Regions from separate parts of the Nocardioides sp. JS614 genome, predicted to be linked through region 2. Evidence: predicted binding sites of a transcription regulator. Region 2 holds the regulator's gene; each other region holds the start of a gene.
The links. The regulator LexA, encoded in region 2, represses DNA repair genes until DNA is damaged. The targets are predictions, from matches to a motif close to TCGAACANNTGTTCGA.
Positions count from the first base shown of each region.

Region 1: the regulator LexA is predicted to act here: its motif matches at 3,874-3,889, upstream of NOCA_RS09435 (DUF3644 domain-containing protein).
Region 3: the regulator LexA is predicted to act here: its motif matches at 8,074-8,089, upstream of NOCA_RS25710 (HNH endonuclease signature motif containing protein).

Region 1 covers NC_008699.1:1,678,229-1,688,418, reverse strand. Annotated here, with positions in the region: gene NOCA_RS09450 (DEAD/DEAH box helicase) at 1-2,003, opposite strand, end outside; gene NOCA_RS09445 (hypothetical protein) at 1,996-2,661, opposite strand; gene NOCA_RS09440 (restriction endonuclease) at 2,831-3,745, shown strand; gene NOCA_RS09435 (DUF3644 domain-containing protein) at 3,896-4,981, shown strand; gene NOCA_RS09430 (hypothetical protein) at 5,036-6,343, opposite strand; gene NOCA_RS09425 (hypothetical protein) at 6,343-6,639, opposite strand; gene NOCA_RS09420 (hypothetical protein) at 6,639-7,085, opposite strand; gene NOCA_RS09415 (ParB/RepB/Spo0J family partition protein) at 7,296-8,747, shown strand; gene NOCA_RS09410 (DUF932 domain-containing protein) at 8,767-9,771, shown strand; gene mobF (MobF family relaxase) at 9,917-10,190, shown strand, end outside.
Region 2 covers NC_008699.1:4,033,960-4,044,149, reverse strand. Annotated here, with positions in the region: gene NOCA_RS20800 (MXAN_6640 family putative metalloprotease) at 1-367, opposite strand, end outside; gene NOCA_RS20795 (MXAN_6640 family putative metalloprotease) at 415-1,887, opposite strand; gene NOCA_RS20790 (alkaline phosphatase family protein) at 2,416-3,738, opposite strand; gene NOCA_RS20785 (alkaline phosphatase D family protein) at 3,735-5,447, opposite strand; gene NOCA_RS20780 (phosphatase PAP2 family protein) at 5,543-6,454, opposite strand; gene lexA (transcriptional repressor LexA) at 6,554-7,294, opposite strand; gene NOCA_RS20770 (SDR family NAD(P)-dependent oxidoreductase) at 7,367-8,188, shown strand; gene NOCA_RS20765 (LysM peptidoglycan-binding domain-containing protein) at 8,406-8,762, shown strand; gene NOCA_RS20760 (hypothetical protein) at 9,018-9,404, opposite strand; gene NOCA_RS20755 (sigma-70 family RNA polymerase sigma factor) at 9,530-10,190, opposite strand, start outside.
Region 3 covers NC_008699.1:1,842,345-1,852,534, forward strand. Annotated here, with positions in the region: gene NOCA_RS10200 (multifunctional oxoglutarate decarboxylase/oxoglutarate dehydrogenase thiamine pyrophosphate-binding subunit/dihydrolipoyllysine-residue succinyltransferase subunit) at 1-3,174, opposite strand, end outside; gene NOCA_RS10205 (hypothetical protein) at 3,388-3,978, shown strand; gene NOCA_RS10210 (LCP family protein) at 3,978-4,886, shown strand; gene NOCA_RS10215 (hypothetical protein) at 4,948-6,321, opposite strand; gene NOCA_RS25710 (HNH endonuclease signature motif containing protein) at 6,792-8,036, opposite strand; tRNA gene NOCA_RS10225 (tRNA-Arg) at 8,405-8,477, opposite strand; gene argS (arginine--tRNA ligase) at 8,607-10,190, shown strand, end outside.

The DNA of each region.
Region 1 (10,190 bases), 2.4 Mb from region 2:
GTCTTGCCCTGCTTCGCGGTGGGCAGCTTGTCGAGGATCTCCTTGACGTGCGCGGAGTAGCGAAAGATGCCAGCCACGTTGGCGAACAGCAGGTTCGACAGGAATCCGCGACGCACCACCTCGCGGGCCTTGAACACCTGTGGGAACGTCAGGACCTGGGACGCGTCGAGCTCGATCATCCGGCCCTCGGAGTCCTCGCCCAGGACCGGGAAGAAGTTCAGCAACGTACGGATGTTCTCCAGCCGCACCCCCGGGTCGCCAGACGGGTTCGGGTGCAGGTTGTTGGCAAAGGCGTCGAAGATCTTCAGCGTCCGCTCAGGCGCGAAGTCGAAGATGTAGGCGTTCTGCTTCTGGAACACGTGCTCGGCGCGCTCGAACGTGCACGGGTTCTGCGCACGAAACGCCGCCTGCATGTACTGCGCCGGCGAGGACATGTCGGACAGCATGATCACTGCGGTCCACTCGGGCACCGTGACGCCTGTGGTCAGCTGACCGACCGACAGCGTGATCGTCTTCCCATCGCACTCCTCGGCCTCCGCGATGGCGGTGCGCACCTTGTCCAGCGACTTGCCGACCGCGACCAGGTCGGAGTCGTCGTTGGAGCGTCCGTCGCCGGCAGCCAGAACCACCGTGTAGTCCTTGAACACCTCGTGCTGCTTGAGCAGCCTCTGCAGCGCCTTGGCGGAGGCGACCCGGTTGAGCAGCCAGAACGAGTGTCGGATCTCATCGCGCAGCTCTGGGGTGGAGAACGGGTACTTCTCGTTGGACGCTAGGCAGTCGAGGAACCGGATCACTTCGGCTTCGTGCTCGAAGTAGCCGTTGTCCTTGGTCGCGAAGAACTCGTTGAGATCGAAGGTGAAGTCGATGTTCGCCTCGTCCTCCTCGAGCGCGACGCCCTCGGCCAGGCGGTCGGTGATCATCCGCGAGATCTGGTAGGTCAGCAGGTTGAGCTTCGGCAGTGCCTGGTACGGGTTCTCTTGGGAGGCGTCGGCCCACTCTTGGCGGGCGGTCTGCTCGTCCTCGTATGTCCAGTTGAAGATCTGGTCCTTGCCGAACTTGCCCTTGGCCAGCGCCTTGAACGGTGTGCCCGACAGGTGCAGCGTGCGGGCGCGCGTGATCTGGTCGAAGGCGACGTCGGTCTTGTCGGTGTCGATGCCCTCATGGGCCTCGTCAATGACCAGCAGGTCCCACTCGAAGTCGGCGACGTGCTTGAGCTTGGGGTAGTTGCCGCCGAAGTACTGCGACCCCTTGAGGTCCTGCAGCGAGACGAACTCGACGATGCGCGGGTCCGCATCGCCGTGCTCGCGTGAGTGGGCGCGCCACTGCTCCCGACTCATCGGAGAGCGGTTCTCCAGAGACGGCGACTCCGAGACGAATTTGAAGGTCGTCCGGTGGCCGATGAAGCGCATGAAGTCGTCGTACCAGGAGTTCGCGATCGCAGGACGGTTGGTGACGATGAGGACCCGGTGGACGTCGAGCTTCCGCATCAGGTTGTAGGTGGTCAGCGTCTTGCCGAACCGGGGCTTCGCGTTCCACAGAACCTCGTCGTGCGCGGCGAAGGCGGCCAGCGCCTGATCGACGGCGGCCTGCTGCTCAGGGCGCAGGACGTAGTCGTCCACTCCATCGGCCTGGAAGTCAGCGAAGTCCTGCCCTGCGAACTCGTTGAAGTAGTCCAGCGACCTCTTCGGCGCTGCCGCGAGGTTGTGCCACTCGGTCCGCTTGGGGGTGGTTTCTCGCTGGACCCCCTGCTGGCGCAGGTACTCGTGGAAGTCCTTGTCCGTGAACCGCCCGCCGGCCTCCGTGGTGTACAGCGCGCGTCGAGACCAGACCTTCTCCTTGGTGATGGACATCTGGCTGGCCTGCTGGTCGATGCGCTTTTCCGCGCTGTCCTGCTCGGTGTAGCCGATCTTCTCCCAGCCCGCGTACTTGGGGACGTCAGGAGTCCGCCACGAGTAGATGAGAGGGACGATCTCGCGGTAGGTGCTGATCTTCGGGCTAGGCACCAGACTTCGCCTCCAGGTGGACCCGGTCGATCCGGCACGGTTCGTAGGTCTCGTAGACCGTGAAGTCCATGGCGAGGTCAAGTGCGGCGCTGTCGCGCAGGGAGGCGAGCGTGAACGGCTCGCGCTGGACCGTCCCGCGGGCACCAGCGACCCGGTTCCACCATGAGAACTGAATGTCCAGGCCCTCGGGGGTCAGTCCGGTGATGGTGTCGCCGCGCACGATGTTCGTGTCGATCAGGAAGGTCGCGGCTTGTCGCTGCTCCGTATCCGGGCCGCAAGGGATCTCGTGCTCGTCGTGGAAATGCAAGAACTCCGCCAGCATGACCGCCTTGGCGTCCCGATGGTTGTCCTCCAGCAGCTCGATGCCGTAGATCGAGGCGAGGGCGAACAGGGAGGCTTCAGGCCACTCCTCATGTGGGTACCGCTGCTGGACCGCGCGCAGCTTGCGGTGCAGGATCGCGACGAGGAAGTTGCCGTCCCCGGCCGCCGGCTCGAGGAAGGTCTTGTCGACGAAGTCGGGGCCGGCCTCCAGCTCATCGCGCACCAAGTCGAGCATCCGGTCGACCATGTGACGCGGAGTGAGGACCTCGCCGTAGGTCTTGACACGATGCCGCGACTTCACCACCAGCTCCTCGACGATCGTATGCGTCACAGTCACTGGTATCCCCCTCGCCGCCGATGAGCAAGGCCGTAGGTGGCGGTGGGCTCATCGGCCGGCTTGCCGGCTGCCTCGGTCATCTGGCTCACGCGGGCGATTCTCGCAGGACGGGCCGACGGTTTCCGCCGAACACTCGGGAACCGTCGGATCCGACTGCCATCATGCGGGGGTGGCCATCCCTGACTACCAGAGTCTGATGCGGCCGGTGCTGGAGACCCTGGCCGATGGCCGCGTGCGCGCCATGCGCGACCTGACCGAGGAGCTTTCCGACCGGCTCTCGCTCAGCGACGACGACCGCCGTCAGACGATCACCTCGGGCATGAGCCTCGTCGCCAACCGGGTCCATTGGTCGGTGACCTACCTGTTCAAAGCACGGGCCGTCGACCGGCCGCAGCGCGGCCGCGTACAGATCACTGAGCGAGGGCAGGCCCTTCTGGCGACGCCCGGCGAGATCCGGAACTCGACCCTGGAGCAGTTCGCGGAGTACCGCGAGTTCTACGACAAGTACCGAAGCAAGAAGGCCGCCCGATCTTCCTCGGCCGAGCAGCCCTCCTCAGCAGCCGAAGACGAGTCACCCGACGACCTGATCGCACGGGCCGAGGCGGACGCCCGTGTCGTACTCGCCAGCGAACTGCTGGAGAAGGTCCGCTCCATCGAGGCCACGGCCTTCGAGCGCCTGGTCCTCAAGCTGCTCGAAGCCATGGGCTACGGCGGGCTCGGTCTGATGCGGCACACCGGCAGGACGGGCGACGGCGGCGTCGACGGGGTAATCGAGGAAGACAAGCTCGGCCTCAACCGGATCTATGTCCAAGCCAAGCGCTACGGCGCCGGGAACACAGTCGGGTCCGAGGAGATGCGGAACTTCCTTGGGGCCATGTCGGGCAAGGTTGACCGGGGCGTGTTCCTGACGACCAGCACCTTCACGCCGGCCGCCACACGAGAGCTTGACGGACGCGGGGTCCGGGTCGTTCTGATCAACGGCGAGGAGCTCGTCGACCTGATGATCGACCACGGCGTCGGCGTCGAGGCGATCAAGGTTGCCACGATCAACCGGATCAACGAGGACTTCTTTGAGGGGCTCTGACCGAGTGTTGAACTACGCGTCGGCGACGCACGACGAAGAGCAGCGCGACCTCCGGCAGCGCCGGACTGGAGAGTTCTTCCGGCGGATCCAATCTGTGGGCCTCGCCACAGCATGCGCAGTCATCGAGTACGAAGGAACGTTCGCGTAACCATGGCCCGTCCCCCACGATGGCAGGGCACGCTCGACGCGAGCATCGAAGAAGCTTGCCTCGCTGTCCGCCTCTATAACGACCCCGCCGAGAACAGGGCCTTCGAGGGCTTCACGGTCCATATGCATATGGCGTGGCTCTACCTCCTCCATGCTGTGTTTCTCCGCGACGGTGTTGACTTCCGGTACTGGGACCCGACTCGGAAGAACCGCTTGGTCAAGATCGACGGAGAGCCGAAGTGCTGGGAGCTCGAGCGCAGCATGAAGGAGCACTGGCCAGACCCGGTGGATCCTGTCCGCGCGAACATTGCACTTTTCATCCGTCTTCGGAACCGCCTGGAGCACCGACACGCTGCAGCCGACGTCGCGCTCGTAGTCGCTCTGGCAGGACATGCCCACGCCCACCTCCTCAACTACGAAGACGAACTGACGACCCAGTTCGGACACGACCAGTCCCTCGCGCTCCGCCTACGCATCCCGCTCTTCGTCGGAACCTTTACGCCGCAAGGAGAGCAGGCACTCCGACGTCTGCGAAAGACGCTGCCGAACTACTTGGAGGGGTTCCTGACCGAGTACGAGTCGGGACTGGACGTAGCGGTCACCTCCGATCCGCGCTATGAGTTCCGGCTCCGAGCAGCGGTAGAGCTGGCCCCTAAGGACCCCGATGCAGTCGCCATCCAGTTCACCCACTTGAGCGACATGACTGACGAGGAGCGCACGGCCGTCGAGGAGATGGGGCGCAAGGGTCAGGTCATCATCCGCGACCGGAAGCAGCCGGTCTCGGGCCTGGGCAGGCTCTTGCCGAAGGCAGCTGCCGCCGAGGTCCAGGCTGGTCTGCCCTTCGTCTTCAACATGAGTCACTTCACCCAGGCGTGGAAGAACCTCAAGGCCCGCCCCGCCGGCGGTGCGAAGAACCCCGAACGCACGAACCCGGACTGGTGCGAGTACGACGAGCCGACCAAGTCGTACCGGTACACCCGCGCCTATGTGAAGCACCTCATCAAGAAGTGCGGCACACCAGAGGGGTTCCGCGAAGTGACTGGGCGCGACCCGAAGCCCAAGCCTCGGGAGACGCAGCCCCAGGAGTAGGGGTTGCGGCCTTCACAGCGCTTGTGGAAGGAGAGCCGCCCGCGCCTCTGCCAGCTACCGAGCAGCATTGGGGCCTGACCTCGGCGGGGGTCGGTGATGGATCGACTCATTCAGCAGATCGCGGCCGTCGTTCGCCGCGGTGGGTGCAACGGGCGCGACGGGAGGCGGTTGCAGCTGATGCCTGGTGGTCGCGAGCAGATCGGTCTGGACCGGCAAGTGGATCGGGACGTATCGCTCTCGGCCAGGGCTCACAAGATGGCCAGTGCCGTCTACGATCCGAGGCGCCTTAACGCTGACGAAGTAGAGCCGCTCGGCGACACCCTGCTCGATGATGGCCGCCACGCGGGCGTCGGTCCTTGTGAACAGCTTGTCGAGGTCGCGCAACGGCTCCGGCGTCGAGATCTCATCGACGTGAACCCGCCGCAGTCGGCTGACAGCGTTGGCGGCCTCTGCCGCGGCGAGTCCCCCGTGGCCGATCAAACCGCCGACGTCTCGGGTCTCGTCGATTAGCCGCTTGTAGGTCTGCTCCCGCTCGAGCCACTTCTCGATCAGTTCGGGCGCGACGTTTGGCGCGCGCCGGGCTGCCTCGTGGGAGACAATCCGCTGGCCGTCCATGACCCGTCGCAGGTTGAGCGCGGTTGGGAACTTCGACAGGTGAACGAGCATGTTGTGCTCGGCCTGGAGCACGCCGCCGATCCCGGGCAGAGGTCCGCCGTCGATGGTGGCGGATGGCGGGCGCCAGCCCTTGTGGTCGACCGAGTAGTCCGGCTCGACGTCACGGGCGAAGGTGGCGCAGGCCTGGGCAACTCGGTCGAGGCGTGCGCGCTCCCGGATGGGGATCCAGCCGGGGATGTTTTCGTACCGCTTGTCGAGCACGACCAGGCCTCGCGTCACCTCAGCCGCGTCCTTGAGGACGGTCATGCGCTCGGCGTAGGAAAGCCGGCCCTGGTCCATGAGGCCGGGGAAGTCGTGCTCGCCGAAGACCGCGGCTCGAGCGACCTGTCGCCAGCTCTCGACCATCGCGAAGTCCTGCGGCTTGGACAGATCGTCGAGCGATGGCATGCCAGCGTTCGACATGTTGATGCTGCGCGTCAGCCGGAACCGCAGTTCCTCCGCCGGCCCGCGCGACGACGTATCTTGGAGACCCGGTCGCGGGTCCGCCGCCACGACTGCGTGAAGGCACCACGCCAGCGCCGCGTACCGGTAACGCTGGATCAGCTGACCGAGATCCTCGCGCTGCTCAGGTGTCGTCGTCACCGGAATCGACTGAGAGCCAGGCCCACCAAGCCGCTGCTGGATCCGGTGCTGCCGCAGGAGGGTCGTGAGCTCCTCTCGAAGCTGCCGGCCGTTCGTCCCGTACATCACGGACGGTCCAGGGCCCGGGCGTCCTCGAGCCTGGCGAGGATCAGCTCGACTTGGAGGCCGTCGACGCCGTGGTCGACGAGCTCCTCGATCGCCGCCTCGGCGACCGTGTAGAGGACGTCGCTCTTGTCGGTGAGGACCTCGGTGGTGGGCGGCACCTCGCCGCCGTGGATGGTGTCGAGCTCGAGGAGGACGTGCTCGTACTCCACGGACGCGTCGAACGTGCGGGCGTTGTCGGCGAGGGCCGCGACGTACGAGCGGGCCTCGGCGAGCGTGACTGCGTGAGCGAGCTGCATCAGTTCTTCCCTTCCGGTACGTCGGCGACCGAGCGGCTGCCGTCGGTGCCACGGTCGCGCCGGCCGTACTCGGGATGGGCCGGCGCGACCGGGTCTGTGGAGAAACCGGCCTTGGCCGCGACCTGGGCACCCTCGGCCGCGGCCAGGTAACGGCGACCGAGGTGGCGGCGCAGTCCAGCCAGCTCGAACGCCTCGTTGCGGGACAGGCCCTGCTCGACGACTCGCAGCAGTGCCCGGCCGATCTCGACCTCGATGGCTGCGGCCGCCTCGTGGGTGGTGGCGAGCGCCTTGATCCGGCGCCGGGCAAGGCGGGCGCTCTCGGCGACTCGCGCCCGCCGTACCGAACCGAGCGGACTACGTTCATGTGCCTTCGCGATCAGCCGGTCAATCTGTGCACGCGACTCCCGCCTTCGTGCCCGCAGCGCCTTCGCGGTTTCGGTTCCCATGCGCCCTTCAAGCGCGAGAGCCACAGCGAGCGGACACCTGGCGCCACACCCCATGCACGCAGTGAGGACCGCTGCACCGAGGAAGCAGCGAGGAGGTCGAGCGGGGTCGCTTCCGGGGCGTCTCTCCACAGCCCCGGCGCCCACAGCAGCGGGGAGCCCCAACCGGCTCGCAGTCTGCCCCTGACCGCTCAACCAACCGAAGGAGACACGATGAGCGACTCGCAGTTCGTCCGCCTGGACCCCAGCAAGATCAAGATCGGCGCGAACGTCCGCACCGACCTGCACGCCGACGCCAAGGAGTTCGCCCGCTCGATCAAGGAGCGCGGCGTTCTGGAGCCGGTGACGGTGTACGCCGACGAGGACGGCGCGTACGTCGTCCTGCGCGGCCAGCGACGTACCGTCGTCGCCGCCGAGGTCGGCCTGACCGACATCCCGGCGCAGGTCGTGCCGAAGCCCGACGAGGCTGACCGGATCACCGACCAGATGGTCGAGAACCTGCACCGCGCCGCCATGCGCGACAGCGAGATCGTCGGCGGTGTCGAGCAACTCGCGCTCGTCGGCGTGAGCGCCGCGCAGATCGCCAAGCGCGCGGCCCTGCCCCGCAACCGCGTGAACGCGGCGCTGGCGATCGTCGACAAGGAGCAGACCCGCGCTCGTGTCGTCTCCGGTGACCTGACGCTCGACGAGGCTGCCATCTTCGCCGAGTTCGAGCACGACGCCGAGGCGGTCGAGCGACTCGAGCGCGCCATGCAGTTCAGCCGCCCCCTCTCCCACGTGGCCCAGCGACTCCGCGACGAGGCCGCCGAGCGCGCCGCCCTCCTGGCCGAGGTCGACCGGCTCCGGGCCGAGGGCCTCCCCGTGCTCGACCCGGACGAGGTCCGGGACGCCCGCGGGCTTCGGCTGGACGACCACGTCCGAGCCGCCGACGGCGAGGCGATCGCCGAGGACGACTGGCCGACCGTGCCGGGAGCGGCGGTCGTGGTCGTCGCTGAGTGGGAGTACCCCGACAACGAGACCACCGACGGGGACGACGAGTCGGACGACGAGCCGGTGCAGGTGTTCAAGCCGACGTGGATCTGTCGTGATCCGGCGGCGGCTGGACTCGTCCAGCGCTGGAACTACCGGACCGGAACCCACAAGACCGGCGATGGCGAGGCCGACGAGGAGGAAGCCGCCGAAGCGGCCCGCGAGGAACGTCGGCGCGTCATCGCCAACAACAAGGCGTGGGCCAGCGCCGAGGTCGTACGCCGCGACTGGCTGCGGCAGTTCCTCGCCCGCAAGACCGCGCCGCAGGGAGCCGAGGCGCTGATCTGTGAGGCGGTCGTGGGCGGGCAGTTCACCCTCACCAAGGCCATGGACTCAGCCCACCCGATGCTGCGCGAACTGCTCGGCCTCGACACCGCCAGCGTGTACGGCGGAGGTCGTCAGGCAGCCGAGCACCTGGCCGAGCAGGCAGCCACCCCCAAGGCCGCGACGATGACCACCCTCGCCGCCGTCGTAACCGCGTGGGAGTCGAGCACCGGCAAGCACACGTGGCGCAACCCGAGCCGTTGGGATGCCCGCGTCCTCGGAGCCCTCTCCACGTGGGGCTATCAGCCGAGCGAGGTCGAAGGCCTCCTGCTCGCCACCCAACCGACCGACGACCAGCCGGTCGCCGTCTGAGCACGAAGGAGCCAAGACCATGGCACACCAGATCGAGACATACGGCAGCGAGGCCGCTGCCATCTTCGCCCGCACCGACGCGTGGCACCGGCTCGGGACCACCGTCCGAGGCCGCGCGTTCAGCGCCGAGGAAGCGATGACGATCGGGCATCTCGGGGGCTGGCGGGTCCGCAAGGTCCCGCTGACCGCGCACGAGGTCACCACGGACGGAGTGACCGCCATCAGCGCCCCCGGCTACGCGACGGTGCGCGACAACCCGTTCACCGGCCGCGCCGAGGCGCTCGGGGTCGTGGGCGCGGGCTACGAGCCTCTCCAGAACGAGGATCACGCCGAGTTCCTCAACAACCTCGCCGACCAGTCCGGCGCGGTGTTCGACACCGCCGGATCGCTTCGTGGTGGACGGCAGGTCTTCATCACGATGCAGTTGCCGGACACGCTCAGGATCGGCGGCACCGACGCCGTCGACCTGAACATCGCCGCGCTGAACAGCCACGACGGCTCGGGAGCCTTCCGGATCCTCGTGACGCCGGTGCGCGTGGTCTGCGCCAACACCCAAGCAGCCGCGCTGGCGGCTCACGCGTCGAGCTTCTCCATCCGGCACACCCGCAACGCCAAGGCAGCGGTGGCAGCAGCTCGCGACGCCCTCGGGCTGACGTTCGAGTACGTCGAGGCGTTCGAGGTCGAGGCCGAGCGTCTCATCGAGACGACCCTGACCGACGGCCAGTTCGACGACCTCATCGAGGCGACGTTCGGACCGCTCGACCCCGACGCCAGCGAGCGCACGAAGCAGGCCGACGCCGACCGGCACGACGCCCTGTCGTACCTCTTCCACGACGCCGACACGCAGGCCGGCATCCGAGGCACAGCATGGGCCGGCTACCAAGCAGTGGCCGAGTACGTCGACCACTACGCGCCAGTTCGCGCCAAGAGCGACACGGCCAACGCTCGCGCCCGTCGACTCCTGACCTCCGACGAGCCCACCAAGACCAAGCGCCTCGCCTGGTCCGCCCTCACCGCTGCCTGACCCCTCCGCCCTGCTCGACCTCCTTGCCTCACCTTCCAGCGGAAGACCACAGCCACACACCCTTTGCACTGACGTGATCGGCGGGCCTTTTTGCGCCCGTGGGAACTGTCCTTTCGCCCGGCACCGCGCGCTTGAAGGCGTCGTGATGAGTCTGCGGAAGCTGACCGCGGGTGACGGCTACAGCTACCTCACCCGCCAGGTCGCCGCGCACGACACCACCGAGAAGGGCCACACGAGCCTCGCGGACTACTACGACGAGAAGGGCGAGTCGCCCGGCCGGTGGATGGGCTCGGGACTCACGGGACTGGGAATGAACTCCGGCCAGGGGGTCACGGCGCAGCAGATGAAGGCGCTCTACGGGTTGGGCATCCATCCGGACGCGGCGAACATCGAGGAGCGCCTCGCCGAGCAGGGCGCCA
Region 2 (10,190 bases):
TCACCCAGTGGTAGCAGTTGTCCGCCGTGCACGCGTCCTGCGTCGCGTCGGGGCGGGACAGGAGCCGGTCCGCCGCGGCCCGGTCGGCGCCGGTGAGCTCACCGCGCAGCTGCCAGAGCCGGAGCAGCGTCATCGTCGCGTCTGCCGCCGGCGCCGCGTCCCCGGCGAGTACCGCCCGCGCGTCGGCGAGCGCGGCCCGGGCCTCGGTCCGGGAGGCGGTCGTCTTGCCGGCCGCTCCCGACGGGTCGCCGGGTGCGCCGCTCGCTGCGGGGAGGCCGGCGATCAGCCCGCCGGTGAGCAGGACGGCGAGGCAGGCGGGGACGACGAGGCGGGCCTGGAAGCGGGTGTGGAGACGGTGAATGGACACGTGACCAGCCAACTACGGGTTGCTCCGGGCCGCATGACCCGATCGGGCTATCGCAGCGCGACCGCCCGGAGCCGCATCGGCAGGTCGTCGTCCTCCGAGCGGCCCCGGCAGGAGTAGCCCGTGTCGGTCCGGCGCCAGCACCGGTAGGCCACACCCGCGTTCGCGAGGGTCACCTCGACGTACCTCACGTCCCGGCCAAAGGCCACGGACCGGGTCGCGTTGCCGCGTGCCGAGAGCTGCAGCGGCACCGGCTCGGGCCGGCCCTCGGTGCGGTAGACGGTGGCGACCGCACCCGACCCGCGCTCGGTGCGCGGCAGGTCCAGCCGCAGCCGCAGCCGGCGGGCCTTCATCTTCACGGCCCGGGTGATCCGGTAGGTGGTGCTGGCCAGGTGGTCGACCCGTCGGGTCGTCCAGCCGGTGTCCCGCTGGCGGCCGGTGAGCGCGATCGTGCGGGCTGGGGACGCCGTCGGGTACTTGTTGACCCGGCCTTCGCGGTACGACGTGCCGGGGCGGCGGTTCGCGTCGGCGAACGCCGCCCAGGTGTCACGCAGGCTGGTGCCGCGCTCGGCGAGGACGTGGGCCACGGCCTGGATGGAGTAGTCGTCGGGACCGCCCTTGGCGCCGTCGGCCTGCTCCCAGACGTCGCGCACCAGGGTGGGCAGCCCGCCCTTGCGGCCGGGGAGGTTCTCGGTCAGGTAGCGGAAGAAGATCCAGTCGCCGTACTGCCGCAGGCCGTAGGACTCGAAGTGGTCCATCGACCGCGCCGGCTGGGTGAGCGGGCTCTGGGCGAGGTACTGCAGGTTGTCGTCGACGTCGTCGTAGAGCTCGTCCTCGGCCCAGGTGGCGGTGGCCTCCATGAACCACCCGTCCTCGAAGTAGTCGTAGGCGAACTGGACGGCGTGGAAGAGCTCGTGGGCCGCGGTCACCTGCAGGTTCTGCACGGGGGTGTGGGCGGGGAACTCGCGGTAGTCGTTGTCGAAGGCGCAGTACGCCCACGTGTCGTAGGGGCCGTTCACGGGTGGCTGACCGTCGCTGTCGCAGTAGCCGTACAGGCCCTGGGCGCCCAGGTCCTGCAGGTAGATGTCGAGCAGCCCGTTCCCGCCGCGGGTCCCGTCGCTCTCCGGGGCGCGATAGCCGGCGGCGGCGTACGTCGACAACACGTGCTCGGCGGTGCTGGCGACCTCGTCGACGTACCCGGCGGTCGCCTTGTTCGGGCCGCTGGCCGACCAGTGCACGCACACGGTGGTGAAGCAGCTGGTGCGTCCGGTGCTCGGCCGGGCCAGGAGCCGGTCGGCGCTCGCCCGGTCGTCCGCGGACAGGGCGTCGCGGTGCCGGCGCAGCTCGCGCAGCGTCAGGGTCGCGTCGCGGTGGCTCTCGCCCCCGAGCACCGCCCGCGCCTCGGCCAGTGCCCGCGCTCCCGCCGGGGTGCTGTCCGGGGCCGCCTGCGCGGGCACGACACCCAGCAGCGAGCCGGCGACCGCGGCGGTCGCGGCCAGGACGAGGACACGACGCAGACGCACCGGACTACTGAACCACGCCGGGCCGCGGATCCGGTGATCCTCGCTCGGCCTGCCCGGTGTCGGTGCCGTCGTCGGTCGAGCGGGTTGCGCAGCAACCGGGTCGCGACCCCGGTAGTGAAGGCAGGGCGGTGACCACCGAGGTCAGCCGGGGGTGGTCGCCGCCCTGCGCGGGTGTCCACCGGTGGTCGAGCAGCGAGCGCCAGCGAGCGTTGTCGAGACCCCGGAAGTGAAGGCAGGGCGGTGACCACCGAGGGCAGCCGGGGGTGGTCGCCGCCCGGCGCGGGTGGCCGCCGTCGGTCGAGTAGCGAGCGCCAGCGAGCGTCGTCGAGACCCCGGAAGTGAAGGCAGGGCGGTGACCACACCGGGTTGGCGGTGGTCGCCGCCCGGCGTGGGTGTCCTCCGGTGGTCGAGCAGCGAGCGCCAGCGAGCGTTGTCGAGACCCCGGAAGTGAAGGCAGGGCGGTGACCACCGAGGTCAGCCGGGGGTGGTCGCCGCCCTGCGCGGGTGCGGGGATCTCGACGAGCTCGATCACCGGTGGCCGGCGTGGGGTGCGGGGACCTCCACGATCTCGATCACCGGTTGCTGTCGTGGGGTGCGGGGGAGCAGGTTGCGGCCGTCGTACCCGCCCTTCGGCGCGCCGGCGCCGAAGAACGCGGCGACGGTGGGGGCGACGTCGATGGTGCGGGCGACCCGCGAGGACGCGGTGCGTCGGGGTACGTCGGGGTGGCCGCCGCCGACGAAGAACGGGATCGACCGGGTGGCCGGGTGGCCGTGGTTGCCGGGGATCGGGTTCGCGGTGGGGTCCGGCTCGCTGAACCGCCAGCCGGCCTGGCAGAACACTACGACGTCACCGGCCTCCGGTCCCAGGCGCAGCCAGGGGGCGGTGCGTGCGTACGCCGCGAGCACCCCCTCCTGGGCCCGCGCGATGGTCCGCATCCGTTCGATCGCCTCGGCGCGCTGGGTATCGGGGCCGGTCCAGTACAGGAGGTCGGCGCCGCCGTTGTCGGCGATCTGGACCCGCCCGGCGAGCAGCGGGTCTGCGGTGAGCGGCCCGGTCAGGCCGATCAACCGGTCCGGGGTCGACCAGTCCATCGAGTGGTCCGCCAGCACGATCACGATCGACCGGTCCCAGAGCCCCTGGGCCTTCAGCGCGTCGAGGAACCGCTGGACCTGCAGGTCGGTGTCGGCCAGTGCGAGCCGGCGGGCGACGCGCAGCGTGGTGCCGGTGAGGTCGGCGTGCCCGAACCGGTCGATGTCGCCGAGGTTGACGAACATCAGGTTCGGGTCGTACTCCTCGAGCATCGTGATCGCGGCGTCGATGGTGAGCGCGTCGGGGGCGTGGTCGGTGATCGGCAGCGTCGGGCTGGGCTCCCAGCGGTGTGTGGGACGGCCGCCGAAGACGCCGTACAGGTAGGTCTTGGAGAGCACCGTGCCGGTGGTGAGGCCGCGCCGGCCGAGCCGGCCCAGCAGCGTTCCGCACCGGATGTCCGAGGGCCGGTCGAGGGTGCGCACCTCGCCGAGCCCGCGGTCGAAGACGGAGTTCGCGGGCACCCCGGTGCGGTCGGGGCGCAGCCCGGTCATCATCATCACGTGGTTGGGGATCGTCTCCATGACCGGCATCGACGACGCCTGCGGGAACCGGAGCCCACCGTCGCGCAGCGCCGCCAGGTTCGGCGTCAGGCCGCTGTCGATCTCGTCGGGCCGGCAGCCGTCGACGACCAGCACGTAGGCGCGTCGGGGGCTGCGCCCGGCAGCTGCGAGCGCCGGGGCGCCGGCGACCGTGGAGAAGACCAGCCCGGCGGCGCCCGCCTTGAGGAAGGTACGGCGGTCGGCCGCGACCGGGCCGCTCACACCGGCTCCCCGACCTGCTCGACCCGGCCGGTGCCGGTGCGGGTCGCGTAGGAGACCGACCAGGTGATCGAGGTGTCCCGGTCGGCGCGGTCGCCGATGACGTACCAGTCCATCTGCGCGCGCAGCGGCGTCACGTCCAGGACGGAGAAGCCGTGGTCGTCGAAGTTGAGGTACTTGATGTGCCGGTTGTTGGCCAGGATCGTCTGCTCGACCGCGGTGCTCGTGGTGTGCGCGGGCGTGCCGGTGAGGTCCTTGAGGTTGTTCGAGGTGACCGACGAGCACACGAACTCCACGCCCGCGGAGTCGCCGGCTGGGTACGTTGAGGCGTCGTACGGCAGCTCGCACGCCCAGCCGGAGTGGATGTCGCCGGTCACGAACAGCGCGTCGCTCACCTGGTGGTCGCGGATGTGCGTGAAGACCTCGCGGCGGTCGTCGGTGTACCCGTCCCACTGGTCGACGTTGTAGGGCAGGCCGTCGCGGGGGAGCAGCCCGGTGACGTCGTTGACCGGGTCGATCAGCTCGTCGGGGAGCCCGCCGAAGTCCACCGGCGCGATCATCACCGGGTTGCCGATGATCTTCCACTGCGCGCGACCGCGCGAGAGCGACTGCTTGAGCCAGTCGAGCTGCTGGCGGCCCACGATGGTGCGGTCGGGGTCGCTCACCGCCGCGTCGGCCACCGGGAGCGGCTCGGGGAGCGGGCGTGCGACCTGCTCGTCGCGGTAGGTGCGCAGGTCGAGCATGCTGATCTCCGCCAGCCGGCCGAACTGCAGCCGCCGGAACAACCGGTCGCCGTCGCGCAGCCCGGCGGTGCCGTCCATGCGCACCGGCATCCACTCGTCGTAGGCGCGATGCGCCCGGGCGCGGCGCCGGTGGAAGTCGCCCTCGCCGAGGTCGGGGTTGTGGTTCTCGGCGCCCTCGCGATAGGCGTCGTTGGTCACCTCGTGGTCGTCCCAGGTGATCACCCACGGGTACTTCGCGTGCAGCGCCTGCAGATCCGGGTCCTGCTTGTACTGGGCGTGCCGCTGGCGGTAGTCGGCCAGCGTGAGCATCTCGTGGGCCGGCTGGTGCGAGCGGATGTCCTCGTCGTCGATCCCGTAGCCATACTCGCCGGGGCCGTACTCGTAGAGGTAGTCGCCGAGGTGCAGCACGGCGTGCAGGTCGTCGCGCGCGGCAAGGCCCCGGTAGGCGGAGAACCAGCCCGCCTGCAGGTTCGCGCACGACACGACGCCGAAGCGCAGGTGGTCCGGGCTGGCGTCGCTCGCCGGGGCGGTGCGGGCCCGGCCGACCGGGCTGACGGCGTCGTCGTACCGGAAGCGGTAGTGGTACCAGGTCGCCGGCTCCAGCCCGGTGACGTCGACCTTGACCGTGTGATCGCGGCTCGGCCCGGTCTGGAACCTGCCGCGGCGCACCACCCGGCGGAAGTCGGCGTCGCGCGCCACCTCCCAGCGGACCTCGACCCGGGGGCCGTGGCCCGACCCCGGCCGGCTCGCGGCGGTCGGCGTCACCCGGGTCCAGATCAGCACGGCGTCGGGAAGCGGGTCGCCGGAGGCGACCCCGTGTCGGAACACCCGGCCGCTCGCGCGCGGGTCGTCCGCGGCGCCGGTGGGTGCGGCGGCGCCCGCGGGCCCGTCGAGGCCGGTGGCGACGGCGAGCGTCGCGGCGCCGGCGGTGCCGGTGGCGAGGAGGGTACGGCGATCGAGGGTGGTCACGCCTCAATGAACGACGCACCGGGTGCCGGGGCACGGGCTCACCGGTGTGAGCACCGTATGTTCACCCGGCCGTCACTCCGGACGGGGGCGCCGGGTCACTGCTCGGAGTCGACCAGCCGCCCGGCGGCCTGCGCCACCGCGTCATCGGGGCACGGGGCCTGCGCCGCCGCGTCATCGCGAGAGGTGGTCTGGACCGGTGCGGCCGTGAGCACCAGGCCGGGCTCGCGCCGGCGCAGTCGTCGCAGCAGGTGGCCCAGGGCGTGCCGGAGCCGGACCCGGCCGATCGCTTCGGCCGCGGCCCAGCCCGCGAGGATGACCATCCAGCCCACGATCGCGTCGATCACCCAGTGGTTGCCGGTGCCGACGATGACGACGGCGGTGCCCAGGGCGTAGAGCCAGCCGAGCACGCGCACCCATTTGCGGGTGGCGTAGATCTGCAGGGCGAGCGCGACCCACAGCGACCAGCCGGCGTGCAGCGAGGGGAAGGCCGCGAGCTCGTTGGTCAGCCCGCCCAGGCCGCGGGGCGCCGAGGCGTCAGCGCCCCACCAGCCGTCGGCCGCGTGCAGGCTGAGGATGTCGACGTACCCACCGATGAAGCGCGGCGGCGCGGTCGGCAGCGAGATGTAGGCCATCAGGCCCATCAGGGTGCCGATCACCAGGGCCCGGCGGGCGGGCCCATAGCGGTCGGCGCCGAGCCGCCACAGCCAGATCAGCACGCCGGCGGTGACGACGTAGTGGAGGGTGGCGTACCAGTAGCTGCCGGCCAGGCCGAGCACCCGGTGGTCGCTGAACAGCTGGTTGAGCGGGACCTCCCACTGGATCCCGATCAGGCCCTCGAGGTGCAAGAGCTCGTCGGCGCGGCGCAGGGCCGGGCCCATGTCGGTGTCGGCGAGGAGCCGGGCCAGGCTGTAGACGACCCAGAGGGCGAGGATCAGGACCAGCTCGAGGATGCCGCGCGCCCACCGCGGCATCGGGCGGCTGCGGGCGAGCGCGGATGCTGTCGTCACAGCACCAGCGTTGTTCATGCAACCTCCCTGAGTCATCCGGGCTCCACCCGGAATCAACACCAGGGTCTGCTCAGGTAATTCCCCGACGTCCGGTCGATGTCAGACCCGTCGCAGCACCGCTGTCACCTTACCGAGGATGGTGGCATGGGTGCCGTCGATCGGATCGTAGGCCGGGTTGTGCGGCAGCAGCCACACATTTCCGTCCTTGCGCTGGAAGGTCTTGACCGTCGCCTCGCCGTCGATCATGGCCGCCACGATCTCGCCGTTCTCGGCGGTGGGCTGCTGGCGGATCGCGACGTAGTCGCCGTCGCAGATCGCGGCCTCGATCATCGAGTCGCCGCGCACCTCCAGCAGGAACAGCTGGCCGTCGCCGACCAGCTGGCGGGGGAGCGGGAAGACGTCCTCGACCCGCTCCTCGGCGAGGATCGGGCCGCCGGCGGCGATCCGGCCGACGACCGGCACGTACTGCGCCGCGGGCAGCGCGTCGCCGACCCCGGTCTCGTCGAAGGAGGACTCCTCGGCCGCCGACATCGACCGGCGCGCGGCCATCACCTCGGGCAGGAACACCTCCAGGGCACGCGGGCGGTGCGGGTCGCGCTTGAGGAAGCCCTTCTCCTCGAGGGTCTTCAGCTGGTGGGCCACGCTCGAGGAGCTGGTCAGCCCGACCGCCTCCCCGATCTCGCGCATCGAGGGCGGGTAGCCGCGCTTCTCGATGGAGTCCTTGATGTGGGCGAGCACCCGCTGCTGGCGCGGGGTCAGCCCGGTGGCGTCGGGCGGTCCGTCGGGCAGCTCGCTCACGCGGCGGGACGGGGTCTTCTTGCCGGTCTGGGGCGTGGCCATGGGAGCACGGTAGCCATCTCGGCCGTCGGGTTCAAACACCTGTTCGAACGGCGTGTCGGCCAGACTGCGGCCATGGGTGCACTCCGAGGTTCAAGCAGGCGCGGGGCGAGTGGCCGCAGCGCGGTCGTCACGGGCGGGGCGCGCGGCATCGGGCGCGGGATCGCCGAGCGGCTGGTGGCGGAGGGGTACGCCGTGGTCGTCGGCGACGTGGACGAGGCGGCGGCGCGGTCCTGCGCGGAGCAGATCGGCGCGGCCGAGGGGCGCGGGCTCGACGTACGCGACCCGGACGCGCACCGCGCCGCGGCGGCCGCGGCGATGCGGCACGGCGAGCTGGCGGCCTGGTTCAACAACGCCGGGGTCGGCGACGACGGCCTGATCGGCGACCTCACCGACGAGGCCGTGCGGCGGGTGGTCGAGGTGAACCTGCTCGGCACCCTGTGGGGGATGCGGGCCGCGGTGGCCGCCTTCGGCCCGCGCGGCGGCGACGTCGTCAACACCGCCTCGCTCGCGGGCCTCGGCCCGGTGCCGGGCTACAGCGTGTACGCCGCCACCAAGGCCGCGATCGTCTCCGCCTCGATGTCGGTGGCCGCGGAGACCCCGCGCCGGGTCCGGGTGCACGCCCTGTGCCCGGACGGCGTGCGGACCGCGATGCTCGACGCGCAGACGCCCGGGGGCCTGGGCGCCGCGCTCGTGCACTCCGGCGGGCGGATCCTCACCGTCGAGGAGGTCGCCGCGGCCGCGGTCGGGCTGCTCGGGACCGGCCGGGTGGTGCGCACCGTCCCGGCCTGGCGGGGCGGGCTGGTGCGGGCCACGACCCTCGCGCCGTCCGTCGCCGCCCGTGCCACCGGCCTGTTCGCCGCCCAGGGCCGTCGGGCGATCGCGAAGGGCCGCTGAGGACCGTCGCGGGGCCGCCCCGCGGCCATCGAACAAATGTTCGTGTCGCTCCTTGATCGGTTCGAACACGTGCTCTATCGTCGTACACATGTTCGATCGAACGTCTGATCGAGTGCCTGGTCCAGACCGTCCCGCGGGGACTGTCGGTGGCCACCACTAGAACTGACGTCGAGAGAGCAGGACCCCAGGCAGACCGCCGCTTCCCCAGGAGGTCACGATGAGCACGATGACGATTCCCGCCCACCCGGCTCGGGTGGTGCGCTCCGCAGCCGCCCGCCGCGGCGCGGTCCGGCTGACCCGCCGTGGCCGCCTGGTGGTGCTCGCGGTCGCGGTGCTCGCGATCCTGGCGATCGGCTTCGTGCTGGCCGGCGGCTCGGTCGCCACCGGCGAGTCGGGCCACCCGGAGCCCACCCGCGTGGTGATGGTCGGCACCGGCGACACGCTCTGGGACATCGCCGCCGGCCTCTCCGACGACGGCGACGTGCGCGCGATGGTCGACCGGATCCAGCGGCTCAACGCCCTCGACTCCGGCATGGTCGTCGCCGGCCAGCGCCTCCTGGTGCCGGTGGAGTAGGCGCCCTCACAGACCCACACCAAGGCCCACGCAGGCCCACACAGACATCGTCAGCCGCCTCGACCCCGGCTGACGAGCCGGGGAAGACGAGGGGCGGGGCCTGGTGGCCCCGCCCCTCGCGGCGTCCTGGTGGGGTGCCGGGGCCGCGCCCAGTTTCGTCGGTCGGCCGATGAACCTCGCGCCTGGACGATGAAGCTGCGTCGTCCAGGCACGAGTTTCGTGGCGGACCGGCCCCGTGCGAGCGCGGCCGTGGCCTCAGCGGGCGGCGCGGCGTCCGCCGATGGGACGGGTGCGATCGTCCTCGGCGGCCGGCTCGGCCGGGGCCGGTCCGGAGCGCGGCGGCGGGCCGCCGGTGATGCCGAGCCGGCGCAGCACCCGCGCGAGCAGCATCAGGCCGACGAACAGGCAGGCCACGGCGCCGACCGAGGCCAGGGCCAGGAACCACCACGCCGTCCGGTCACCGCCGCGGGCGGTCGAGCCGAAGTCGATCGCGGCGTACACCAGGTAGCCCCACGCCACGATGCACGCGGTGATCCCGAGTGCGAGCAGCAGCAGCGCCGGCTGGAACCGGGCCCGGCGCCGCGGCCCGCGACGCGATCCCGCGCGCTTGCCCGCCGTGCTCCCCGTCGCCCTGCCTGCCACCGCGCCATTGTCGCCGATCCCCGGTCGCCCTCCGGCCACCCGGGGCCGGTGCGCGCGGCGCACGCCGGTGGCCGCACGGATCGGCCCGGGGCCGGGCTCAGGCGGCGAGGTTCAGACGGCGAGGCTCAGGCGGCGAGCGTGACGTTCAGCTCCTCGCGCAGCCGGGCCATCAGCCGCGTCAGCAGCCGCGAGACCTGCATCTGGGTCACGCCGATCGCCTCGCCGATCTGGGCCTGGGTGCAGCCGCGGAAGAAGCGCATCTCCACGATGATCCGCTCCCGCTTCGAGAGCTTCGCGAGCACCGGCGCGAGCACCGCGCGGGCCTCGGCCACGTCGAAGCCCTCGTCGGTGAAGCCCAGGCGGCGCCCGATCGGGTCGTCGTCGCCCTCGTGCGCGGGGGCGTCGAGCGAGGCCGGCGCGAAGCAGCCGCTGGCGCCGAGCGCCTCCACCACGAGGTCGCGGTCGAGGCCGAGGTGCTCGGCGATCTCCGAGGGGCGCGGCGCCCGGCCGAGCTGCTGGTAGAGCTCGCCCTCGCAGGCGATGATCTTGGTCTGCGCCTCCTGGATGGAGCGGGGCGGGCGCACCGTCCAGCCGAGGTCGCGGAAGTGCCGGCGGACCTCGCCGCGGATGGTCGGGATCGCGAAGCTCAAGAAGTCGTGGCCGCGGTCCGGGTCGAAACCCTTGACCGCCTTGACCAGGCCGACGTACGCGACCTGCTCGAGGTCGTCGGTGGCGATGCCGCGCCCGCGGAAGCGACGGGTCGCGTCCACGGCCACCGCCATGTTC
Region 3 (10,190 bases), 2.2 Mb from region 2:
GCCCTCGTAGCCGTGCGGCAGCAGCAGCACGACGCCGGACTGCTGGCCCCACTTGCTCTCGCCGGAGGTGATGAACTCGTCGATCACGGTCTGGGCGCCGTTGACGAAGTCGCCGAACTGCGCCTCCCACAGCACCAGCGCCTCGGGCCGAGCCACGGAGTAGCCGTACTCGAAGCCGAGGGCGGCGTACTCGGAGAGCAGCGAGTCGTAGATGTAGAACTTCGCCTGGTCCTCGGTGAGCGAGGACAGCGGCGTCCACTCGTCGGCGTTGACCCGGTCGATGATGGTGCCGAACCGCGACACGAACGTGCCGCGCCGCGAGTCCTGGCCGGCCAGCCGCACCGGCCGGCCCTCCATCAGCAGCGAGCCGAACGCGAGCACCTCACCGGTGCCCCAGTCGATCGGGCCGTCGGCGATGGCCGCGGCCCGCCGCTGCAGCTGCGGCATCACCTTGGGGTGCACGGTGAAGCCCTCGGGCGGGGTGACGTAGGCGTCGGCGATCCGCTTGAGGACGTCCGGCCCGACGGCGGTCTGGGCCTGCCCGACCGGCTTCTCCGGGTAGTCCGGGACCGTGGTCCACTCCGAGGGCTGCGAACTGGCCTCGCGGACCTCGGTGAAGACCCGCTCCAGCTGCTGCTGGTAGTCGCGGAGCACCTGCTCGGCCTCCTCGATCGTGATGTCGCCACGACCGATGAGGGATTCGGTGTAGAGCTTGCGGACCGAGCGCTTCTGCTCGATCAGGTCGTACATGAGCGGCTGGGTGTACGACGGGTCGTCGCCCTCGTTGTGGCCCCTGCGGCGGTAGCAGACGAGGTCGATGACGACGTCCTTGTTGAACGCCTGCCGGTACTCGAAGGCCAGCCGGGAGACCCGGATGCAGGCCTCGGGGTCGTCACCGTTCACGTGGAAGATCGGGGCCTGCACCATCCGCGCCACGTCGGTGGCGTAGAGCGAGGAGCGCGAGGAGCCGGGCGAGGTGGTGAACCCGACCTGGTTGTTGACGACCACGTGGATGGTGCCGCCGGTGCGGTAGCCGCGCAGCTGGGAGAGGTTGAGTGTCTCCGCGACCACGCCCTGGCCCGCGAAGGCCGCGTCGCCGTGCACCAGCAGCGGGAGCACGGGGTACGCCGCGCCGCGGTCCAGGACGTCCTGCTTGGCGCGCGCGATGCCCTCGAGCACCGGGTCGACCGCCTCGAGGTGGGAGGGGTTCGCGGCGACCGAGACCTTGATCCGGTCCTTCGAGCCCGCCTCGAACTCGCCCTCGGCGCCGAGGTGGTACTTCACGTCGCCGGAGCCCTGGACGGTGCGCGGGTCGATGTTGCCCTCGAACTCGCGGAAGATCTGGGAGTACTTCTTGCCGACGATGTTGGCGAGCACGTTGAGCCGGCCGCGGTGGGCCATGCCGATCGCGACCTCGTCGAGCGCCGCCTCGGCGGCGGCCTCGCAGATCTCGTCGATCACCGGGATCGTGGTCTCGCCGCCCTCGAGGGAGAAGCGCTTCTGGCCGACGAACTTCGTCTGCAGGAACGTCTCGAACGCCTCGGCCTGGTTGAGCTTGAGCAGGATCCGCAGCTGCTCCTCGCGCGGCGGCTTGGTGTGCGGCACCTCGATGCGCTCCTGGAGCCACCGGCGCTGCTCGGGGTCCATGATGTGCATGTACTCGATGCCGATGGTCCGGCAGTAGGAGTCGCGCAGGATCCCCAGGATCTGGCGCAGCTTCATGAACCGGCGGCCCTCGCCACCGAACGAGCCGGTCGCGAACTCACGGTCGAGGTCCCACAGGGTCAGCCCGTGTGACTCCACCTCGAGGTCGGGGTGGCTGCGCTGGCGGTACTCCAGCGGGTCGGTGTCGGCCATCATGTGGCCGCGCACGCGGTAGGCGTGGATCAACTCGAGGATCCGGGCCTGCTTGCTGATCTCGTCGTCGTGGCTGGTGGAGATGTCGCTGGCCCAGCGGATCGGCTCGTAGGGGATCCGCAGGGACCGGAAGATCTCGTCGTAGAAGCCGTTCTGGCCCAGCAGCAGCTGGTGCACGCGCTTGAGGAACTCGCCGGACTGCGCGCCCTGGATGACCCGGTGGTCGTACGTCGAGGTGAGGGTCATCACCTTGCTGATCGCGTTGCGTGCGATCGCGTCCTCGGAGGCGCCCTGCCACTCGGGCGGGTACTCCATGGCGCCGACGCCGACGATCGCGCCCTGGCCCTTCATCAACCGCGGCACCGAGTGGCTGGTGCCGATGCCCCCGGGGTTGGTCAGGCTGATCGTCGTGCCCTGGAAGTCCTCGACCGTGAGCTTGTTGTCGCGGGCCTTGCGCACGATCTCTTCGTAGGCGGTCCAGAACCCGGCGAAGTCCATCGTCTCGGCCGACTTGATGTTCGGCACCACCAGCTGCCGCGTGCCGTCGGACTTCTGCAGGTCGATCGCGAGGCCGAGGTTGATGTGCGCCGGGGTGATCTGGTTGGGCTTGCCGTCGACGGTGTCGAACCCGACGTTCATCTCGGGCATGGTGCGGACGGCCTTGACCAGCGCGTAGCCGATCAGGTGGGTGAACGACACCTTGCCGCCGCGGGCCCGGGCGAGGTGGTTGTTGATGACCGTGCGGTTGTCCCACAGCAGCTTCACCGGGACCGAGCGCACCGAGGTCGCCGTCGGCACGGTCAGCGAGGCGTCCATGTTCTGCGCGGTCCGCGCGGGCGCGCCGCGCAGCACGGTGTAGGTCGGCTGGTCGGTGGTCGGCGCGGGGGTCGCGGGACGCGACTCCTTGGGCACCGGGTTGGCCGTGCCCTTGGCCGGCTCGGCGGCCTTCGCGGTGTGCCGCGGCTTGGCCACGGGGGCCGGCGCCGGCTTGGCGGCGGTGTCCTGCGCGGGCTGCCCGGCGGGCTGCTGGGCGGGCTGCGGGGCCGCCTGCTGCGCGGGCTGCTGGGCCGGCTTCGGGGCCGGCGCGGCGGCCGGCTGGGCGGGCGCGCTGGCGCGGGCGGCGGGCTGCGACGTACCGTTGGTGCCCGCGCCGGAGCCGGTGGCCCGGAAGTACTCGGCCCAGGTAGCGTCGACGCTGTCCGGGTCCTGCTGGTACTGGTCGAACATCTCCTCGACCAGCCACTCGTTGGCGCCGAAGTCGGCCCCCTCGAACTGCTGGGCGGGGACGTCGGACTGACTGCCTGGGGAATGCGGCACGGGTTGATTCGCCTCTTCCGGTACGTGCGCGGGGGAGTAGTTCAATCGGCAAGGCTAGTCCAGCGCCCCAGCAAATGCAGACTGCCGGGGTGGTCGGACGGCGTGGTGTGGTTCGGGTCATGGTGGGGTCGCGGACACCGCCCTCCACCGACACCCCGGACCGCACCGGACAGAGCACCTGAGACAGCACCCGAGAGAGGGAGTCCCGCAGCCATGACCAGACCCCAGCGGCGCTTGTCCGCCGCGATCGTGGTGGCCCTCGTCCTGGCCCTCGGGGTGGGCGCGTGCAGCGGCGGGGACGACGAGCCCGCGGACCAGCCGCAGTCGCAGCCGGCCGGCTCCGCCACCGTCTCGAAGGTCGAGACCGTGGTGAGCTTCGGGCGGGTCACCGGCTCGCTCCCGCGGGTCGAGCGCACCAGGCTCGCAGGCCAGGTCCGCGAGCTCGTGGACGGCTGGACGCGGGCGGCGTACCTCGGCGGTGACTACCCGCGGCGCGACTTCTCCACGTCCTGGCCCGGGTTCACGCCCGGGGCGCGGAAGGAGGCGCATGGCGACCGGGCGCTGATGAGCAACGAGGACATCGGCCAGCGGATCGACGGCGTGCAGGCCCGGCGCAGCCGGGTGCGGATCGACGTCCTCGCCGTCCGGAAGCGGGCGGTCGGGGTCACCGCCCGGGTGCTGCTCGGCTTCCGGACCAGCGGGAGGCTCGAGCGCGACGTCCGGGTGCAGGGGCGGCTCTACCTGACCCGCACCGACCGCGCCTGGCGGATCTTCGGCTACGACATGACGAAGGGGACCCGGTGATGTCAGCACGCTTCCACAAGCTCGTTCGGCTCGGGACCATCGGGCTGGTCCTGGCGATCGCGGCGCTCGTCGTGCCGGACTCGGCGGTGAAGAGCACCGAGGTCGCGCTGGTGAAGGTGAACCGGGCCGACGGCGTCGACCTGACCCCGGACGTGGTCTGGATCCTCGCGGTCGGCTCGGATGCCCGGCCGGGTCACGACATGACCCGGACCCGCGGTGACGCCCTCCAGCTGATCGGGATGAACACCCGCACCGGTGCTGCCTCGGCGATCGGCGTGCCCCGCGACTCGTGGGTCTCGATCCCCGGCCACGGCTTCGAGAAGATCAACGCCGCCCTCTACTTCGGCGGCCCCCAGCTGCTCGGGCAGACCGTCGGCAACCTGGTCGGCGTCCAGCCCGACTACGTGTTCGTGAGCCGGTTCAAGTTCTTCCAGGCGATGGTCAAGGACATCGGCGGCATCACCGTCGACAACCCCGTCGCCTTCGACGACACCTACCTCAAGCCGAAGGGCTTCCGGAAGGGCAGGATCCACCTGGGCGGGTACGACGCGATGGCGTTCTCGCGGATCCGGCACAACCTGATCCGCGGCGACTTCGACCGGTCGGCCAACCAGCAGCGGGTGCTGCGGGGGATCCAGGCCAGGGTGCGGGCGCGTGCCCACGTCCCCGGCTTCATCGAGCGAGGCGTGCTGTCGGTGATGCAGCACCTCTACACCGACCTCTCACCGGTCGAGCTGTTCCGGCTGGCCCAGGTGGTCGCGCACGTCGACCCGCACAAGATCACCACCTGCGTCGTGCAGGGCGGGATCGGCAGCATCGGCGGCGCGAGCGTGGTGCTGCCGAACGTCGGCATGGCCCGCCGGCTCGGCAACGCGGCCCGGAACGACGCGACGATCGGGCACTGCTGACCCGGAGGACAGCAGTGCCCGAGCGTCGGAGGTGGAGCGTTCGACCCGAGGGAACGGTGGATCAGTTCGGGATGATGTGACCGCCGGCCCAGCCCAGCTCGAGGATCGAGCCGCCGGGGATCAGCCCGGGCAGGGTCAGCACCAGCGCCTTGACCTCTGCGCCGGTCCAGTTCTGCTTGACCACGCGGTACTGGAGGGTGTTGCCGTCGCCGAGGTCGACCGTCTCACCCGGCTTGGGCAGCTTGACCTCCTCGCCGTCGAGCGTGATCTTGGCGAGACCGGTCGTGATGACGCGCTTGACCTTGGTCGTGTCCTGCGGCTTGCGCATCGCGACCTTCGAGGTGATCCCGTCGATGACCAGGCCGAGGCTGGGGATGTCGAGCGAGCCGATCTTGCTGGCGACGAAGCCGTTGGCCGAGCCGTTGCGGAACTGGTCACCCATCAGCCGGTACTCGATGCCGGTCAGGTTCACCAGGCCGCCGAGCACCCGGGCGTCGGCGATCTTGTGGGTCTTCACCTTGCCGTTGCTGCCCGAGCAGTTGAGCGACTGCTCCTGCAGGCCGCCGAGGCGGAGCAGATCGTTGCCGCCGAACATCTCCAGGCCCATCGCCCGCGAGTGGAAGACGCCCGCCGGCACCGGCTCGGAGATCGCCGTGCGCGCCCGGCCGAGGGTGATGACGGTGTCGTGCCCGGTCGCGTTGACCAGGAGCCGCAGCGCGTAGGTCTGCGACGCCGCGGAGTGCGGCCCGGCGGAGCCGGACTTCACCCCGGCCAGGCCGATGCTGCCGAGACCCGGGATCTCGATGGTGTTCCCGGTGACGGAGGTGAGCAGTTCGAGCACCTGGGTGACGAGGTCGCTGCTGGTGGACCCGAGGATGTCCAGCAGGTCCTGCAGCTCCTGGGGGATCTGCTCAGGCAGGTTCTCGATCCTCAGACCCTCGAAGCTGAAGGACTCCTGGTGGCCGAACGTGCCGTCCGCCTTGCGGAAGGCGTCGGCGACCGACGTGAGGCCCTTGAGAGACAGGGTCGGGGTCTGGGTCCCCTGGAACTCGCCGCCCAGGGCGAGGTCGGCGATCGTGCTGGTGCCGCGGACGCCGTTCAGGCCGTCCTTCGCGTAGGTCTCGGTGTGGCTGGTCGCCGCCGACACCTTGACCAGCTCGTTGTCGGGAAGGGAGAGCGTCGAGTTCTTGAGCACGGTGCGGCCCGCGTAGCGGGTGCAGCGCTGCTGTGCGAACGCCTCCTTGGCGTTGCGGATCTCGACGCCGTCGATGATCACCTTGGTGCCGTACGCCGTGCCCTTGTAGCCGAGGTTCGTCTTCACGAGGCGATCCCCGTCCGAGGCCTTGTGCGCGTCGGCGGGCGTGGTGGTCACGAGGGCGCCGGCGAGGCCGGCTGCGCAGACCGTGAGGGTGGTGATCGCCCTCTTGAGGGACATGTTCACTGCGTGTCCTGCTTTCGTTGCCGGAGCCGCTGCGTCCCTCCCCGTCGGCCGCGGCTTGTCTGATCCCATGTCGGTGGTCCCACCGAGCGGTTTCTGGCCACGATTGTGCGTGTGTGCTCGATCGCTGGGGAGGGGGCGAAGCGAGAAAGACGCCGCCGGTCAAGACCAATCCGGCCGATTTCCTACCCGTGCGTAACCCCTCGGTGAAGTCGCCGTTTTCATCGCCCCACTCGGCCGGAATCGCTCGCTACGGTCCCGATCCCATGCCGATCGACGCGGGACGTCAGCGGATCGACGGCCGGTGCGCCCACGGAGCATCGACCCGCCGTCGCCATCCGTCAAGCCTCGCCCGCTCCGGGGCGGGTCGCCGCGGTTGCGGGGGTGTGGTGGCCGTCGGGTGTCCGCCGGCGGGTGGTGGTCGTCGTCGGTGGTCGTCGGGTGGTGGCGGCGGGCCGAGGGTCGGTCTATGTCCGTCTGGTGAAGGCGATCTTGCCGCCGGGGAGTTGGGTCATCCGGTAGGTGGGGTCGTGGGCGCGGGTGTGGTGTTTGGGGCACAGCAACCGCCCGTCTTTGACGGATGTCGAGCCGCCTGCGGCCCAGGGGTTGTTGTGGTGGATGTGGCACAGGCCGGGGGGCCAGTCGCAGCCGTCGGCGGTGCAGGTCTGGTCGCGGTGGGCGATCGCGAGGCGTTGGGCTTTGGTGTGGAACCGGCGTCGGCGTCCGACGTCCAGCGGCTGGGAGTCGCCGTCGAGGATCATGGGGATGATCGCGGCTTCACAGGCGAGGCGGCGGGCTTGGCTGGGTGAGATGGTGGTGCCGGTGTCCAGGACGCCGGGTTCGAGGCCGCCGAGGAGGGTCTCGACCGGGATGGTGACCACGACGGTGGCCGACACGCCGCCGGCGTGGGGGAGCCGGTGGGTGGGGTAGCGCTCGATCCATTCGCACAGGGCCCGGCCGAGCCGTTCGGGGCCGGGCAGCCGCTCCCCGAGGCCGCCGTTGACCGCGGCGCGGTGTTTGGGGGCGGCGAAGGCCATCAGCTGCTTCTTCAGCGCTTGGGCTTGGGCGGTGGGCAGGGTGCCGCGGAGTCGGGTGGTGCCGTCGCCGTGGTCGGTCAGGGTGAGCCGGGTGCTGTGGGTGGCGGCGCGTTCTTCGGCGTCGAGGAGTCGGGCGTAGTGGGCGTCGGCGGTGTCGGGGTCGATGACGTGCAGGAGCCCTTTGCCGAGGTGGCGTAGCGCGTGGGCGTCGAAGTGGGCGGCCTGGCCGATCAGGTGCCGCTCGGCCTCCTCCACCAGGACCGGGTCCACGTCGTCGGGCAGGGCGTCGACCGCGGTCATGATCACCGCCGCCTGGTCGACCAGCACCTGCCCGGCCGCCAGCGCGTCACGGACCAGGCCGTGCCGACCCAGACCGGCGGCGAGCCGGGTCTTGGCGGCCGCGGTCCCATGGGTCTGTCGGGTGGCGTGGGCCCACCAGGAGGTCAGCGACGTCGCCCCGGCCCGTTCGGCGACCTCCACGCTCGTGGCGTGGGTGGTGACCCGGGCCTCGAGCTCGGCGACCCGGGCGCACGCCCGGGTGGCCTCGACCAGGGTGGCGGCGGTCTCGGCCGGGTCCATCGACCACAAGGACGCCTCGGTGATCTCGTCGAGCAGGGCATGGACCTGGGCGAGGGCGCGGGAGACCTGGTGTCGTGGCTGGGCCAGTGCGGTCATAGGACGCTCCCGAGAAGTGTTGCGTGTGAACATGATATCAAACATGTGCTCGAAAAATCAACAGGTGATCGAAACCATTTTCGAGCACGGCCAGAGGGGTTGGCTGGTGACCCGGGAGCACACCGCGACCCGACGCGCACCTGTCCCGTTTGCCGCCGAGACCGCAACCAGATGCCGACCACAAGGCCGGAGCTCGGCCGCCCGGGTCGTCGAGTCCGTCGCTGGCGTTCGCTGCTCGACCCTCGGCGGTGTGCCCCGCCTCGGCCAGCTGGTGGCGGGCCAATGAGGACGAGACCGGATCGGACCGTGGTCCAGTGAAGGGCCGACGCCGCGGGAGGGGACCACGCCCGACCGTGGAAAGAAGAAAGCGCCCCCGGCAGGATTCGAACCTGCGGCACCTGGTACCGGAAACCAGTGCTCTATCCCCTGAGCTACGGAGGCAGCGGCCCCGCGCGGCGAGGCTGCGCCGTCACCCTACAACCGACGCGGGACGGACGCGCAATCGACCGGTCGCGTCCCAGGGCGGATATCGGTGCGAGGCGCGAGCCCGGGCGCCGATACCCTGGACCGGTGACTCCAGAGCAGCTCTCCACCGCGATCGTCGACGTACTGACGACGCTGTCCGACGAGGGTGCGATCACCCTCCCCGACGGCGTCCCTGCGAACGTGACGGTGGAGCGTCCGCGATCCAAGGAGCACGGCGACTACGCCACCAACGTCGCCCTCCAGCTGGGCAAGAAGGCCGGGATGAACCCGCGCGACCTGGCCACGCTGGTCCAGCAGCGCCTGGAGCAGACCGACGGCATCGCCGGGGTCGACATCGCCGGCCCGGGCTTCCTCAACATCACGGTCGCCGCCGGTGCCCAGGGCATCGTGGCGGCTGAGATCGTCGACGCCGGCGCGGCGTACGGGCACACCGACGTGCTGCGCGGCGAGCGGGTCAACGTCGAGTTCATCTCGGCCAACCCGACCGGGCCGCTGCACCTGGGCCACACCCGCTGGGCCGTCGTGGGCGACGCGATCTCCCGCGTGCTCGAGGCCGGCGGGGCCACCGTGACCCGCGAGTTCTACATCAACGACCGCGGCAACCAGATGGACCTCTTCGGTGCGTCCATCGAGGCCGCCGCGCTCGGCAAGCCGACCCCCGATGACGGTTACCACGGCGGCTACATCGCGGACCTCGCGCGGCAGATCGTCGCCGAGGACCCGGCGATCCTCGAGCTCCCCGACGAGGAGCGCCTGGTCGCGTTCCGCGAGCAGGGCTACGCGCTCCAGCTCGCCCAGCAGCAGGAGCAGCTGGCCCGGTTCAACACCGTCTTCGACGTGTGGTTCTCCGAGCGCAGCCTGCACGACAGCGATGACGTCGCGGCCGGGCTGGACAAGCTGCGGGCGCAGGGGCACCTCTACGAGGACGACGGTGCCTTGTGGATGCGGACCACCGACTTCGGTGACGACAAGGACCGGGTGCTGATCCGGTCGAACGGCGAGCTGACCTACTTCGCCAGCGATACCGCCTACTACGTGAACAAGCGCGAGCGCGGCTTCGACCGCTGCATCTACCTGCTCGGCGCCGACCACCACGGCTACGTCGGCCGGCTCAAGGCGATGGCCGCCTGCGCCGGGGACGACCCGGAGCGCAACATCGAGGTGCTGATCGGCCAGCTGGTCAAGATCGTCCGGGGCGGCGAGGAGGTGCGCCTCTCGAAGCGGGCCGGCGAGATCGTCTCCCTCGAGGAGCTGATCGACGAGATCGGCACCGACGCGCTGCGCTACTCCCTCGCCCGCTACCCGGCCGACTCGCCGCTCACGCTGGACATCGCCGAGATCACCAAGCAGTCCAGCGAGAACCCGGTGTTCTACGTGCAGTACGCCCACGCCCGGATCGCCTCGATCCTGCGCAACGCCGAGGACCTCGGCATCGCCTGGTCGACCGGTGACTTCGACCCGGCGCTGCTGTCCCACCCCAAGGAGGGTGAGCTGCTGCGCGCGCTGGCGGAGTTCCCCCGGGTGGTCGCCGCCGCCGCGGAGCTGCGCGAGCCGCACCGGGTGGCGCGCTACCTGGAGGACATGGCCGGTGTCTACCACCGGTTCTACGACAACTGCCGGGTGCTGCCGATGGGCGATGAGCAAGCCGGTGACCTGCACCGCGCCCGG